3 regions of the Paenibacillus sp. GM1FR genome follow, and region 2 is predicted to be linked to each of the others. Evidence: riboswitches for the same ligand, from Rfam matches in the RefSeq annotation. Region 2 holds a riboswitch; each other region holds the start of a gene.
What was found. A riboswitch is a leader RNA that binds a small molecule or an ion and turns the genes downstream of it on or off. The one in region 2 is predicted to bind cyclic di-AMP.
Positions count from the first base shown of each region.

Region 1 (4,113 bases), on a different contig from region 2:
TCTACAACTCGTTTCAATTTTAGCAAATAAAATCAAAACATTCGATGGCACTTATGTCAGGAAGATCGTTTATCTTTGTTCAGATGATTCTCCATCAACCTCTCTGCAGTCTGCACGATTTCGTCGATCTGCATCCGCGTGATGGAATCAAAATGAATACCCATGATCACCGTAACGGTTACTTTCAGCTGCAAGGCAGCCTTTCGGGCAAGCCGCTCACACAGCTCTTGTTCTTTATGCCCAGGAATATGTACCGTCGTCCCGCTTACGCGCTCATGATCCACATAGAATGTGGCTACGGCGCCAATATGCGCCTTTCCTCCGGTAACGAGAAAAACCTTATCTTCTCCTGCTTCAATCACCTGTAAACGTATGGATTTCAAATCATATGTACTCATACCCATCCACCTATCCTTTTCTATATGTTATATATGGAGGAATTATGGCTGTCATGAGCTAAATCCACAATGAAACTTCTCACACTGCGCATATTTTATGGAGCCCCCGGGCATACCAAGGAGAACGTCATTTTGGAAAAGGAGGCCGTTATTATGCGCGTACGCCTCATTATGCTAATGGTTATCGTTATTTTTCTCGGAGGATATCATGCTCCAGTTTCATCGCGGGATGTTTCAAGCCCATCAAGTGAATCAGTATCAGGTTCGGATTCTGCAGAAGAAGAACAACTGACATTGGGACAGTTACGTCAAAAATATGCCGATACGTTCAAAACCAATGGTCCTTCAACCAAGAAGGTTGCACTGACTTTTGATGATGTACCTGATCCACGGTTTACTCCACAAGTACTGGATGTATTGAAGAAGTACAATGTCAGAGCTACATTCTTCATCGTGGGTAGTCGTGCTGAGAAACATCCGGATCTGGTGAAACGCATTGTTAAGGAAGGGCATATGGTTGGTAATCACAGCTACAATCATCCTGAATTCAGTAAGCTGTCGATGAATGCCTTTCGCAAACAAATTTTACATACCGGGGATATTATTCAACGTTTGGCGGGTTATACGCCCAAGATGATTCGGCCACCTTATGGAGACATTAATGAAGAACAGCTGAGATGGGCTGCCAAACAACACTATAGCATTGTGAACTGGAACGTAGACTCCCTGGACTGGAAAGGCCTTTCAAAGGAACAGGTGAAAGATAACATCCTGTCTGCCGTGAAACCTGGCTCCATCGTTCTGCAACATGCTGGAGGCGGTGTAGGGTCAAACCTGAACGGCACGATTAAGGCTTTGCCTGAAATTATTGAGGAACTACGTAATCGGGGATATGAACTGGTCACCTTGGACGAAATGCTGGGATTGCCAAAGGCCAAAGATTAGGATGACCGTGATAACAAATAATGAGAATATTAAAAGGGTGCTGTTCAATCGCGAATTAGCGACTGGCAGACACCCTGTTTGAATTCATTTTAAATGTTATTTTCTCTCTACTTCAGAATGTACAGCTCGATATCCTGAAATCCAAATGTGCTTACGGACTGTTTGCTACCCGGGATGAAGATATCAATCCGGTGACCTTTGATTGCACCGCCCACATCACGTGCTGTGGCTACAAAAGCTTGTTTTGGCAATCCTGGATGGCTGTGACCAGTTACCAGTACTTTAGTTCCAAGTGGAATCACACTTGGATCAACCGCAATCGTACCCAGTTCAAGGTCATTCCCGAAATAATCGACTGCACCCCAGCCTCCATTTTCAGACGGATCTGCAGAGTATGCCGTTGCTTTTACGTTCACAGCTTTGCTGTAATCGAATGTCTTACCCCAGGCTTGAACCACTTTGTTATCTGCGTTAACGTCCAAACTTGCTGTGGTAACCGTTTTGGCTGGGGTCTTGCTCTCCGTTGCCGCAGCGGCTGCAACATTGTTTGCCTTACCGGGAATCGTAATTTTCAAACCACCATAAATGTTGTAAGCCGAAATGTCGTTGTTTGCTTTAACCAACGTGTTGAGTGCTACTCCATATTGTTTTGATAAGGTGTAGAAGGTATCCCCTTCTTTGGCCACATGAACTGAATCGGCGTGAGCCGGAACGGCTTGAATGAGCATTGCTGTTGTCATTAATGCTACTGCTGTTTTGGCTATACGTTTCTTGTTAATCATGGTCTTCCTCCCTCATTGTGCCTGCGAAGTTAGTTGTCGGATTCGGATGAGGAGCCCACCCTATAGGTTATTCGTTACATTTGAAACGTTATGTACCCAATTCACCCCAAGCAGTGTGCCGTAGATCTTCCCCCTGCACAATCTGCATCGTTACATCCCCCGCACTCCCTGTCCGGAAGTTTCGGCAGAGTTCAATATATCACAATTTTGTAACCTGAACTTGTAGTAATTCTTACCAAATGGTTTTTAGCATGTAAGCATTTGTAAGAATACTGGTTAATTCAGAAAATTTGGTTGACCCGATTCCTTTACATTTGGTAACAGAATAGTTACTTTTCCGAATCCATACGTCATTATTATCCATAAAAAATAGCGTTACCGACTCGAAGTCAGTAACGCTATTTGATCACATCGTTTAGAGTACTTTCGCAAGAAAATCACGTGTACGTGAATTTTTGGGTGCTCCAAACACCTCATCAGGTGTTCCCTCTTCCACAATAACCCCGCCATCCATGAACAGGATTCGGTCTCCCACTTCACGTGCAAAACCCATCTCATGCGTTACGATGACCATCGTCATCCCGCCTTCTGCAAGACGTTTCATGACATCCAGCACTTCGCCGACCATCTCAGGGTCCAGTGCCGACGTAGGCTCGTCAAACAGCATCACATGCGGCTGCATGGCCAATGCTCTAGCAATGGCGATCCGCTGCTTCTGTCCACCAGACAGCTGATTCGGGAATGTATCTTTTTTATCGTACAAGCCTACGGTGTTAAGCAGATCAGCGGCAATTTTCTCCGCTTCCTGAGTGGATTGTTTCTTTACTTTAATCGGAGCAATCGTAATGTTTTGCTCTACCGTTTTGTGTGGGAACAGGTTGAAGTGCTGGAACACCATGCCCATTTTCTCACGAGTTGCGTTAATGTTATGCTTGGGGTCCGTGATTGACACGCCTTCAAAATCAATCTCTCCTGAGGTAGGCTGTTCCAGCAGGTTCAAACAACGCAAGAACGTACTTTTACCTGAACCGGAAGGACCGATAACCACGACAACCTCACCTTTGCCAATCGTCACGTTTATGCCCTTAAGCACATCGTTATTTCCATAAGATTTGTGTAATTGTCTAACGTCTATCACTTGCACTCAACTTCCTTTCCAGTCGTCCCAGCAGCTTGGACAAAATGAACGTCATTACAAAGTAGATGGCTGCTGCAATCAAAAATGGACTCAAGCCTTGGTACGTAATGTTCTTGACTACACTTGCCTGATACATAATATCCACCATACCGATAACGGAGATAATGGAGGATTCTTTGATGATAGTTATGAATTCATTACCGATCGCTGGTAATACAGCTTTGAAGGCTTGTGGCAATATGATATAACGCATCGCGGCGCCTCTTCCCATACCTAATGAACGCGCTGCCTCCAACTGACCACGATCCACACCTTGGATACCTGCACGGAAAATCTCCGCCAGATAGGCACCACTATTGATTGAAAGTGTAATGATACCTGCCTGAAGTGCAGTGAAGTTAATGCCAAAGCTCAGGGAAAAACCATAGTAAATAATCATCAATTGTACCAGCATCGGTGTGCCACGGATCACTTCAACGTATGCCGTACCGATCCAGCGCAAGATTGCAGCGTCATGCAAACGGAACAAACAGATGATCAATCCAATAATTACCCCGAAGATAACCCCAAGTGCAGACAACAGAAGTGTGTATCCTACACCTGTAGCATAGAAACTTTTGTACTCCCAGAATACTTGGAAAATATTTTGTGATTTGTTCGCTTTATCCGCCATCAAGAGGCTGGCGTCCGTCACCATCTGATTGATTTTATCTTCGCTTTTCAGTCGCTCCAGGGTTCCATTTACTGCAGCTAGCAGCTCGGTATTACCTTTACGAATCCCGATTGCCGCTTCTGCTTGCTCTTCGTCCGGAACAGCAGCAGCAAGTCCAGTGATATCGTCCAGATAACC
Region 1 covers NZ_MKZL01000011.1:988,696-992,808, reverse strand. Annotated here, with positions in the region: gene lpdD (prenylated flavin chaperone LpdD) at 57-398, opposite strand; gene PAEAM_RS10170 (polysaccharide deacetylase family protein) at 552-1,343, shown strand; gene PAEAM_RS10165 (3D domain-containing protein) at 1,451-2,125, opposite strand; cyclic di-AMP (ydaO/yuaA leader) riboswitch at 2,128-2,322, opposite strand; gene PAEAM_RS10160 (amino acid ABC transporter ATP-binding protein) at 2,541-3,263, opposite strand; gene PAEAM_RS10155 (ABC transporter substrate-binding protein/permease) at 3,250-4,113, opposite strand, start outside.
Region 1: it holds a riboswitch for cyclic di-AMP, as region 2 does, so the genes downstream of both, PAEAM_RS10165 (3D domain-containing protein) here and PAEAM_RS18825 (C40 family peptidase) in region 2, are expected to answer to the same signal.

Region 2 (4,113 bases):
ATGATCCATTTGTGCATCCCTTATGTCCCCTCCAGAATGAAAGATCATCTAACCTGAAACTATCCATATCATTATAACGGAACCTGTACTGACATCATAGCATTTTGTGGGAATTTTTTGAACTAATCACATAACAAGGGGCGAATTTGGTTGTTTTGCAATGGATTCTAACCGCGAGGCCCTTCATAAACCATACAGTGAAAGGGCTTCAAGCCGCTTGGGGTCTGTCGTTCGTATGTATCCTGGGTGATAAATCCACTCTTCAGATAGACTTGAATGGCACGAGCATTCCAAGTGAGTACTTCCAGATCAATCTCATTCGTGGGATTTCGGCGAATAGCTTCCTGTACAATGGCAGAGACAAAAGCTGTCCCTTGACCCTGACCACACAGCTCTGGATGCATGCCAAGGCCAATCCGGGTTACCCCTTGAAGTGGGAAGTATTGAGCAAACCCACATATACGATCGTTCTGATCCAGGACGATTGCATATTGCTCCTGCCGCAGCTGTGCATCTCCGAATTCCACTTCCAGAGCTTTCATCTGCTCCCAGGGGAGCCAGCTGTAGATATTGTAAGGCGGATCATACTGCCAACTGCAGATAAGCTCCGCATGTTCTTCTCGCATGGGTACAACGTGAAACGTCACAGGGGTTTCCTTCATACACCTGCATGCTCCTTTCCTTGAAACAGAACTCTTTGTCCACTCTACAAAAGAGATGTTCATTTAGCAAGTCTTCCTTCCAAGAAAAAAAATGAAACAAAAGTTCCGGTAATTTCGTTTATATTATAACGGGATGGGTAAAAACATCATAAGGGCACGGACGAACGAACGCAAAATGAACCTGTTGATGTCGCAGGATATGCCCCGAGTATAACTTGCAACATGAATAAGGATTGAAGCACAAAAAAACCGCCGGATACATTCCTGCGGAGAATGTACCGGGCGGTTCTGTTATGCTTCTTGCTTCGTTCCAGTATGGTTAATGGTTACAGCATCATGTTGCTCAGCTTGTCCCTATTCAAGGGCCAGTGATTCATATGCGTCCGTGCTCATAATCCGTTTTGCGCCAACATAACGATTGGCCCAATAGTTTTCACTCAATGCACTGATCGTAACGCCTTTGGAAGAAGAGGAGTGTGCGAACTTTCCATCCCCTACAAAGATACCTACATGAGATACGCCTTTACCTGTTGTATTAAAGAACACCAGATCGCCAGCTCTCATTTCCATGCGGGATACGGAATCGCCCATGTCGAATTGGGAACTGGATTGGCGTGCCAAATCAATACCCAACTTGTCGAATACATACCGGGTAAATCCGGAGCAGTCAAAGCCGTTAAGCGTTGTTCCCCCACTTTTGTATGTAGTTCCCATTGCTGAATCAATTACTGTGTCCATCTTTGAATCTGCGAATGCGCTACCTGCACCAAGCGATAAAGCGAATGTGATGCTAAGTACAGCTGCGGTTAATTTCTTCTTGAACAAGAGATATTCCCCTTCCAATGCCTGCGAGGTTAGCTTAAGGATTCGGTTGAAGGTCCCCTATGATCCCTCTGTAGCAAGATCAATTCACCCATAACTGGTTCCCCCGCTTCCCAGGTGCCAGGAATTTGGCTATGCTAGTTATGCACCTGCGAAATCAAGAAATGACGATTTAATTTTAAGTAGTTACAAATATGAATGTAAAGATTACAAAGTTGTTACTAAAAACTCACTGCGATTATTGTAACAGAGGAGTACGGCTTTGGCAACGTTTAGCAACAAATTTAGCAAAAAAAACCTCGACCTTTGACGGGGAAAGGTTGAGGTTTGCCTATTTATAAGTACATATTAGGCCATGAGTTTAACATGTGATGGTAACAATTTTTAAACTATCTGCTCTCACCTTTGGATATTTTGGACTGCCATAATCGGAAATGGCTGCATATTTTCCACAGACTTAATAGACATCTGGCAAGTGGATACGTCTGTTGTAGTATAAGTCCGGTAAGTCCCGTTAATAACCATGAGGCTGTAGTGAATGCCCCAAAGACGAGCAGGTGTACTCCGCCCAGCAGGAGTGCAATGCCGATTACGGCGATGAGATGACGCAGTGCAATCCAGAGGGCTTTGAGGGTACCGTGAGCCCCCCCTTCTCCTTCTGGTGCCGAAACACCGAACTGCATGTAGAGTATGACATGGTGGATGATCCAACCATATACAATCCAGGCAGCAACATAAGGTATACCAGGCAAAAGTAATTGAAGGGAATGAAATCCGTCCATGAGAATCGAGTAGAGCTTCGGTATGAGCCAGTAGGCGGGCAGAAGTATCAATAATGTACGTATGGTGTGGAGCAGCAGCATCGGTTTCCACAGATTTTTGATTCCGCGGACAAAGGGGATACGCTCTTCTGTAGAATTAAAGTGCTGAAGTGAGTAGAGCAGTCCTGCCTGAATGAGGGGGCTGATCAACATGCGAACCAGCAACATGCCCCCGAGAATCCATAGATAACGATGAACCTCCGGATGGGTAGACAGGTTAAGTTGACTTTCCATTTTGAACAAAAGTGTACTCAGCTCACCGGCATCAGCATCTGGATAGCGAAGGAGCAGTGGGATGACGGCCGATTGTACCATTCGATAGAAGAAATATCCCCAAATGAGTTGATAAAGAAATAAGAGTGCGGCAATGAACATATGCTGACGGACGAGAAACCAGCCTTCACGTATTTTCGCTTTCACCGTTTCCACCTCACCATGACAGACCTCCGAATATGGCTTCTATTAGTTTGGTTACACTCATGCTCCAGCGGGACTTCGCCCGCTCATCCAGTCCGGATTTCAGGAAATTGTTCATATGGCGGTTCTCCAGCACGATCGAGTACAGGGGATCGGTCATGGCCCAGGATACGGGGGATGTGTGAGTTAATTTATACGTGATGCGATCTTCTTTGCCATTCCATTGCTTGGTGAGGATATGCCCGTCTTCAAAAGCAATGCGAACAGGAACGGCGCTGTAATCACTCCCTTTTTTTGCGATCGTCACGGATGACTCGTACAATGTTTGACCGTCTTTCTGTACGGGCGTAATACGAATCTTCTCTACAGCAAAGTCAGCCATCCCATTACCATAGACGTATTGATCAAAATAATCAGACCAGGAAGTGCGGGTCACTTGCTCCACAATTTTTTGAAAATCAGCGGATGTGGGATGTTTGAAACGGTACTTCTTCACATAGGTAGAGAGAATACGCTCCATCTTCTTGGCACCAACTTGATGTTCAATGCCGAGCAATACTAGCTTGCCGCGTGTGTAGACATTGGCTGCATACTCATCCTGTGAATCGAACTTCCAGGACTCTTGTGTTAAGGATGAAGGAGATGTAATCAGTCCCGATTGTACCGGCAGATTCGGAATCAATCCGTATTCCTGCTCCATCAGTTTGTCTTCTGCATAAGAGGTGAATCCCTCATCCAGCCAGGCTTCCTCGAATTCGTTGCTGGCAACCATGCCGTAGAAGTACTGGTGTCCGATCTCGTGGACTACGGTTCGTTCCAGGTCATAACCTGGCGTGGTGTCATCGGCTCCAAAGGCTGTAACTAGCGTAGGGTATTCCATACCTCCAGCACCGTTCCCCGCTTTGGGTGGAACTACGATGGATAAGGTAGCATAAGGATATGGGCCAAACCATTTGCTATAATTGGCTAGTGCGGCCTTCGCGGCGTAGAAGTAACGTTCTTTCAGATCCTGATGAGCAGGGTCCAGATATAACTTGATTCGTACACCAGGCACATTGGGTGCAGAGAAGGGTTCCTCGGCGTAGACAAAATCCGGTGAAGCTGCCCATGCGAAGTCATGCACATCATCGGCGTAAAATTGATAGACCTTTTCTCCATTCTTCACCACGGCTTGCTGCGTCGGAAATCCAGTAGCAGCCACTTTGTATGTTTCAGGCACCCGAATACGCACACTATATATACCGAAGTCAGCGTAAAACTCTGAATTGCCATGGTACTGGTGCAGATTCCAGCCTTCCGTTGTTCGTCCACGTCTGCCCACAGGTTCATAGGCACTTAATTTGGGAAACCATTGACCTGCCATGACAAAATGATCAGCAGTTCCCATCCGG
Region 2 covers NZ_MKZL01000025.1:17,996-22,108, forward strand. Annotated here, with positions in the region: gene PAEAM_RS18815 (c-type cytochrome) at 1-17, opposite strand, end outside; gene PAEAM_RS18820 (GNAT family N-acetyltransferase) at 168-662, opposite strand; gene PAEAM_RS18825 (C40 family peptidase) at 1,017-1,487, opposite strand; cyclic di-AMP (ydaO/yuaA leader) riboswitch at 1,491-1,628, opposite strand; gene PAEAM_RS18830 (hypothetical protein) at 1,874-2,725, opposite strand; gene PAEAM_RS18835 (M1 family metallopeptidase) at 2,736-4,113, opposite strand, start outside.

Region 3 (4,113 bases), on a different contig from region 2:
GGCAGCTTGTTCTCTGAGATCTCCAGGGGTTCGCTGAACATGGACAAGCTTGTCGATCAGAGCTATCCGCCATGTATCCTTGTGATCTGCTGCGGTATAGATACCTTTGATGGCCATACCTTCAAGACGAACGATGCTGGGATGCAACTGACAACGCATAAATGATTCGAGATCTTCAGCATTACGAATGGTACCCTCCCTGATATGGATATCCATGCCGAAGGAATGGGTGAACCCTCCAACCTGAATAGAGGAATCAAGCAGTTTGACATAATCGAGCAGCTTATTCCCACGGTTCACAATCATTCGCCTCCTGTGTTCGTTAAATGTCACTTTAAGTGACATTAATATTCCTTTTTGTTTGCTTTATGTTTAAAAATCCGAATTATATGATAGTTATCATCCCATAAATGTCCGATTTTTGTCAATAGTATCCGTGAAATTTAATGGATTAAATCTGGAATTTAATATTGTGTTATTTTATATAACTTATTGTGTTATTTATGTGGAGAAGTGCAGGGAGGACTATATATAAGGCAGGACTATATATAAATGAATCAACAAGATCGGCTCTTACCGAAAAAGAGGGGATCAAATCTAATCATATGCAGTTCATGGGTAAAGATGACGAGATTATGCGATTTTTGATGAAAATGCCTAGCTGAAAAAGAAGTATTAAAAAATACTTTACTTTTAGTTCTGAACCCGGTATAATCAATTCTGTTGCCGATTATTTACGACATGCGGTCGTGGTGGAATGGCAGACACGCTATCTTGAGGGGGTAGTGGGCGTATGCCCGTGGAGGTTCGAGTCCTCTCGACCGCATCATATGAACGATTAAAAAGAAGCTTTCCATTAATGGGAAGCTTCTTTTTTTGTCTTTTTCGAACAGTATGACATCTGGGTTGAAAAAAGGCCATCCATTACCGGAGGAATGTTGCTCTACCTTCCGGCTACGGGTAGCCTGTGTATTATTTTTGCAGCAAATTCTTGATATCTTCTTCAATCTTGTCCGGTGTTGTTTTGGGAGCATAACGTTTAATGACCTGTCCGTTCTGATCCACGAGGAATTTGGTGAAATTCCATTTGATTGCTTTGGAGCCGAGCAGGCCAGGAGCCTCTGTGCTAAGGTGTTGGAAAAGAGGGTGAGCGCTTGAGCCGTTCACATCAATTTTCTCAAACATGGGGAAGCTCACGCCATAATTCATCTGACAGAACTCGGCAATATCGTCGGAAGATCCTTTTTCCTGTGCAAACTGGTTGCTTGGGAAACCAAGCACTTCAAATGGAGCATCTTGAAATTTGTCTTGCAATTCTTGCAGACCTTTGAATTGAGGGGTAAGGCCGCATGAGCTTGCCGTATTCACAATCAGGAGCACTTTGTCACGGTAGTCGGACATTTCAACTTCTTGACCGCGAAGGGTATTCACTTTGTAATCGTAGACTGTCATCTAAATCGCCTCCATTTATTTACTCTTATATCTTCTATTATATTGGTTGCAATTAAATATTGCAAAACTAATATGGTGTTAAAAGAATCAAAACAGGCAAGTTGTGCTGAATACGTGAATGAATTACGAAGGGATTTTCGTTAGAGTGAGAATTAGATAGCCTTGAAGAGATGGATAGAGTATAACCTTATTGTAAGCGTTATTATGAACGAGTATTGGCAAAAATCTGCCGATTCGGTGATCTGTAAGGACTTTACACCGTCATGGCGGGGGTGTATGATTCATAACGTAATTTCAATTTAAACTAAATTGTACTTGAAAAACGAAACAAACGATAATATCGCTCGATCTTACCTTAAGATATACGAACGATGTTTTAATCGCTGAGTTTCCATTCATTAATGAATGGGAAACGGGGGAACCAACGGAATGCGCTGTCCAGGACAGTGGGCATTCATGGGGTGAATTTTCCGGTGACAGCCGGAAATAGGGCGACTCTCGCGCCCGAATCCGTCAGCTAACCTCGTAAGCGTTAAAGGGAGAGGCAACAAGCCGTACGCTGGTTCATGGTGTTTTCGCCATGGGTTATTTAAGAAGCGTTCGGGAGGCCTTGGTCCCCCACGCTTCTTTTTTGTTGTCTTTTCACGCCAAGGGAGGAACGAATGATGGATACTGAGATGATCTTAGTGACTGCTCCAAATGAAGCAGGACGCAAATTTATCAAATTGCTGATGTACAAAAAAATGCCGTTTGCCGTTCTAACCAACAGTGCAGGGGAAGAGCGAAGACTCCGTAGAATCGGAGTAGAACATGTCATTCGCATGAATACGGCTGCAGCTCAAAAATGGTTTTTGCCGCAGGGCAGCGTAGGCAACGTGTTTATTTTCGAGAACAGCCTGAATCTGACCTGTCGTTATTTACAGATCTGCCGTTCATGGACATCGAAATCCCTGTGCGTCATTACGGAGCAGAGTCATCCTAAGGGCATCTATCGGGGCATGGGCGCAGACCGGATTGTATATTCGCTCAATGGGGAAGTTGGCTTTCTCCTCAATGGTTAATGCCATAGCTTGTGATTGCTCAGGTGTAAGGTGCCTGTTATAATTGAATGTATCGATAAACGGAAGTTTGAGGAGACTCATGCAGGATGGTGAGTCTTCTTTTTTATGGTTTCTATAGGTTGTTCAAAAAGTCCGCTTTTGATTACGAAGGATGCCTAACGGCATCATCAGCATCGAATATGAAATTCAGCCGAAATGTCCGTGGCTCACGTAGTTTTCCCTACGCTCCGCTACTCCATTTCTAGCTTCATTCCATCTTCTTGGTACTGAAAACCAGACTTTTTGAACTCGATTAGGATCAGGAATCACCTGTGGCTTACAAGGAGGAATTGGCGTGCCGGATGTAGGTGGATTGAAATGGTTGTTTTTTGATGTTGGAGATACACTGGTGGATGAATGGGAGCCGGTTGATGATATTATTGGACAGTTCGTCCGTGAAGCTTGTGTTTTGGGGTATCCGGTGAAGATTGAGACGGTACGCGAACTGTTCGCGAACTGTTACCGAAAATATGAGCAATGGCCTATGAGAGTGGCAATTCGCACATTTGTTAAAGACGAGGGACATCAAAAACAGATTCAGGACAAGCTGAAGTTTCAAAAAGATCTTGAACGTCCTTTTCCTTCAGCAGATTCCGTTCTTCAGCAGTTGTCACGGCATTATCGCATTGGCATTATTGCCAATCAGAGTCCTGGAACGGAAGAGAGACTGGAGAGTTACGGCTTGCGGAAGTATGTTGATGTTCTGGCATGTTCGGCTGAAGAAGGAGTGTCCAAGCCAGACCCTGAGTTATACGCTGTGGCCTTGAAGCAGGCCGGTTGTGAACCGGAGGAAGCCGTCATGATCGGCGATCGGATCGATAACGACATTATACCTGCTCGGAAGCTGGGCATGCGTACGATTCGAATTATGCAGGGTTACGGAAGATTCCAGCCAGAACTATCGGATGACAAACGTGCGGATTGGACTGTTGATTCATTGGATCAACTCTTGCCGTTACTGATACCAAATCAGGATTAGATTCAGATGGTTGTTTATTGGATTGCAACAATAAAGGCTGATCAACTTGGGTATAGCATACCGGAGTTGGTCAGCCTTTTTAGTATTTAGTCGATTAGAATGAGATTAGAACAAGCGGATCGTCTGAATGATCAGATATACATTTAGCATAACGATAATAGCTGTAATGACCCATGAGATGATTTTGAGCCACAATTTGTTGGCGAATGCACCCATACTTTTTTTATCACTTGTGAACATCACCAGGGGAATTACAGCAAAGGGCAATTGAAGTGACAGCACGACCTGGCTCAAAATGAGTAGTTCTTCTGTGCCATGTTCTCCTGCAATCGCTGTGACAATTACCGCCGGGATGATGGCGATCAGACGTGTGACCAGTCTGCGTAGCCATGCCGGAATTCGAATGTTCAGGAAACCTTCCATAACGATCTGCCCAGCGAGTGTACCTGTAAGGGTAGAGTTCTGACCTGATGCTAACAGCGCCACACCGAACAGGATACTTGCAACCGTAGTACCTAATAGAGGTGTCAGCAGATGATAGGCATCAGCGATCTCAGCAACCTGCGTCATACCAGCACTGTG
Region 3 covers NZ_MKZL01000067.1:31,746-35,858, reverse strand. Annotated here, with positions in the region: gene PAEAM_RS30650 (urease accessory protein UreF) at 1-300, opposite strand, end outside; tRNA gene PAEAM_RS30645 (tRNA-Leu) at 744-826, shown strand; gene PAEAM_RS30640 (glutathione peroxidase) at 973-1,452, opposite strand; cyclic di-AMP (ydaO/yuaA leader) riboswitch at 1,824-1,999, shown strand; gene PAEAM_RS30635 (HAD family hydrolase) at 2,115-2,513, shown strand; gene PAEAM_RS30630 (HAD family hydrolase) at 2,848-3,531, shown strand; gene PAEAM_RS30625 (Nramp family divalent metal transporter) at 3,637-4,113, opposite strand, start outside.
Region 3: it holds a riboswitch for cyclic di-AMP, as region 2 does, so the genes downstream of both, PAEAM_RS30635 (HAD family hydrolase) here and PAEAM_RS18825 (C40 family peptidase) in region 2, are expected to answer to the same signal.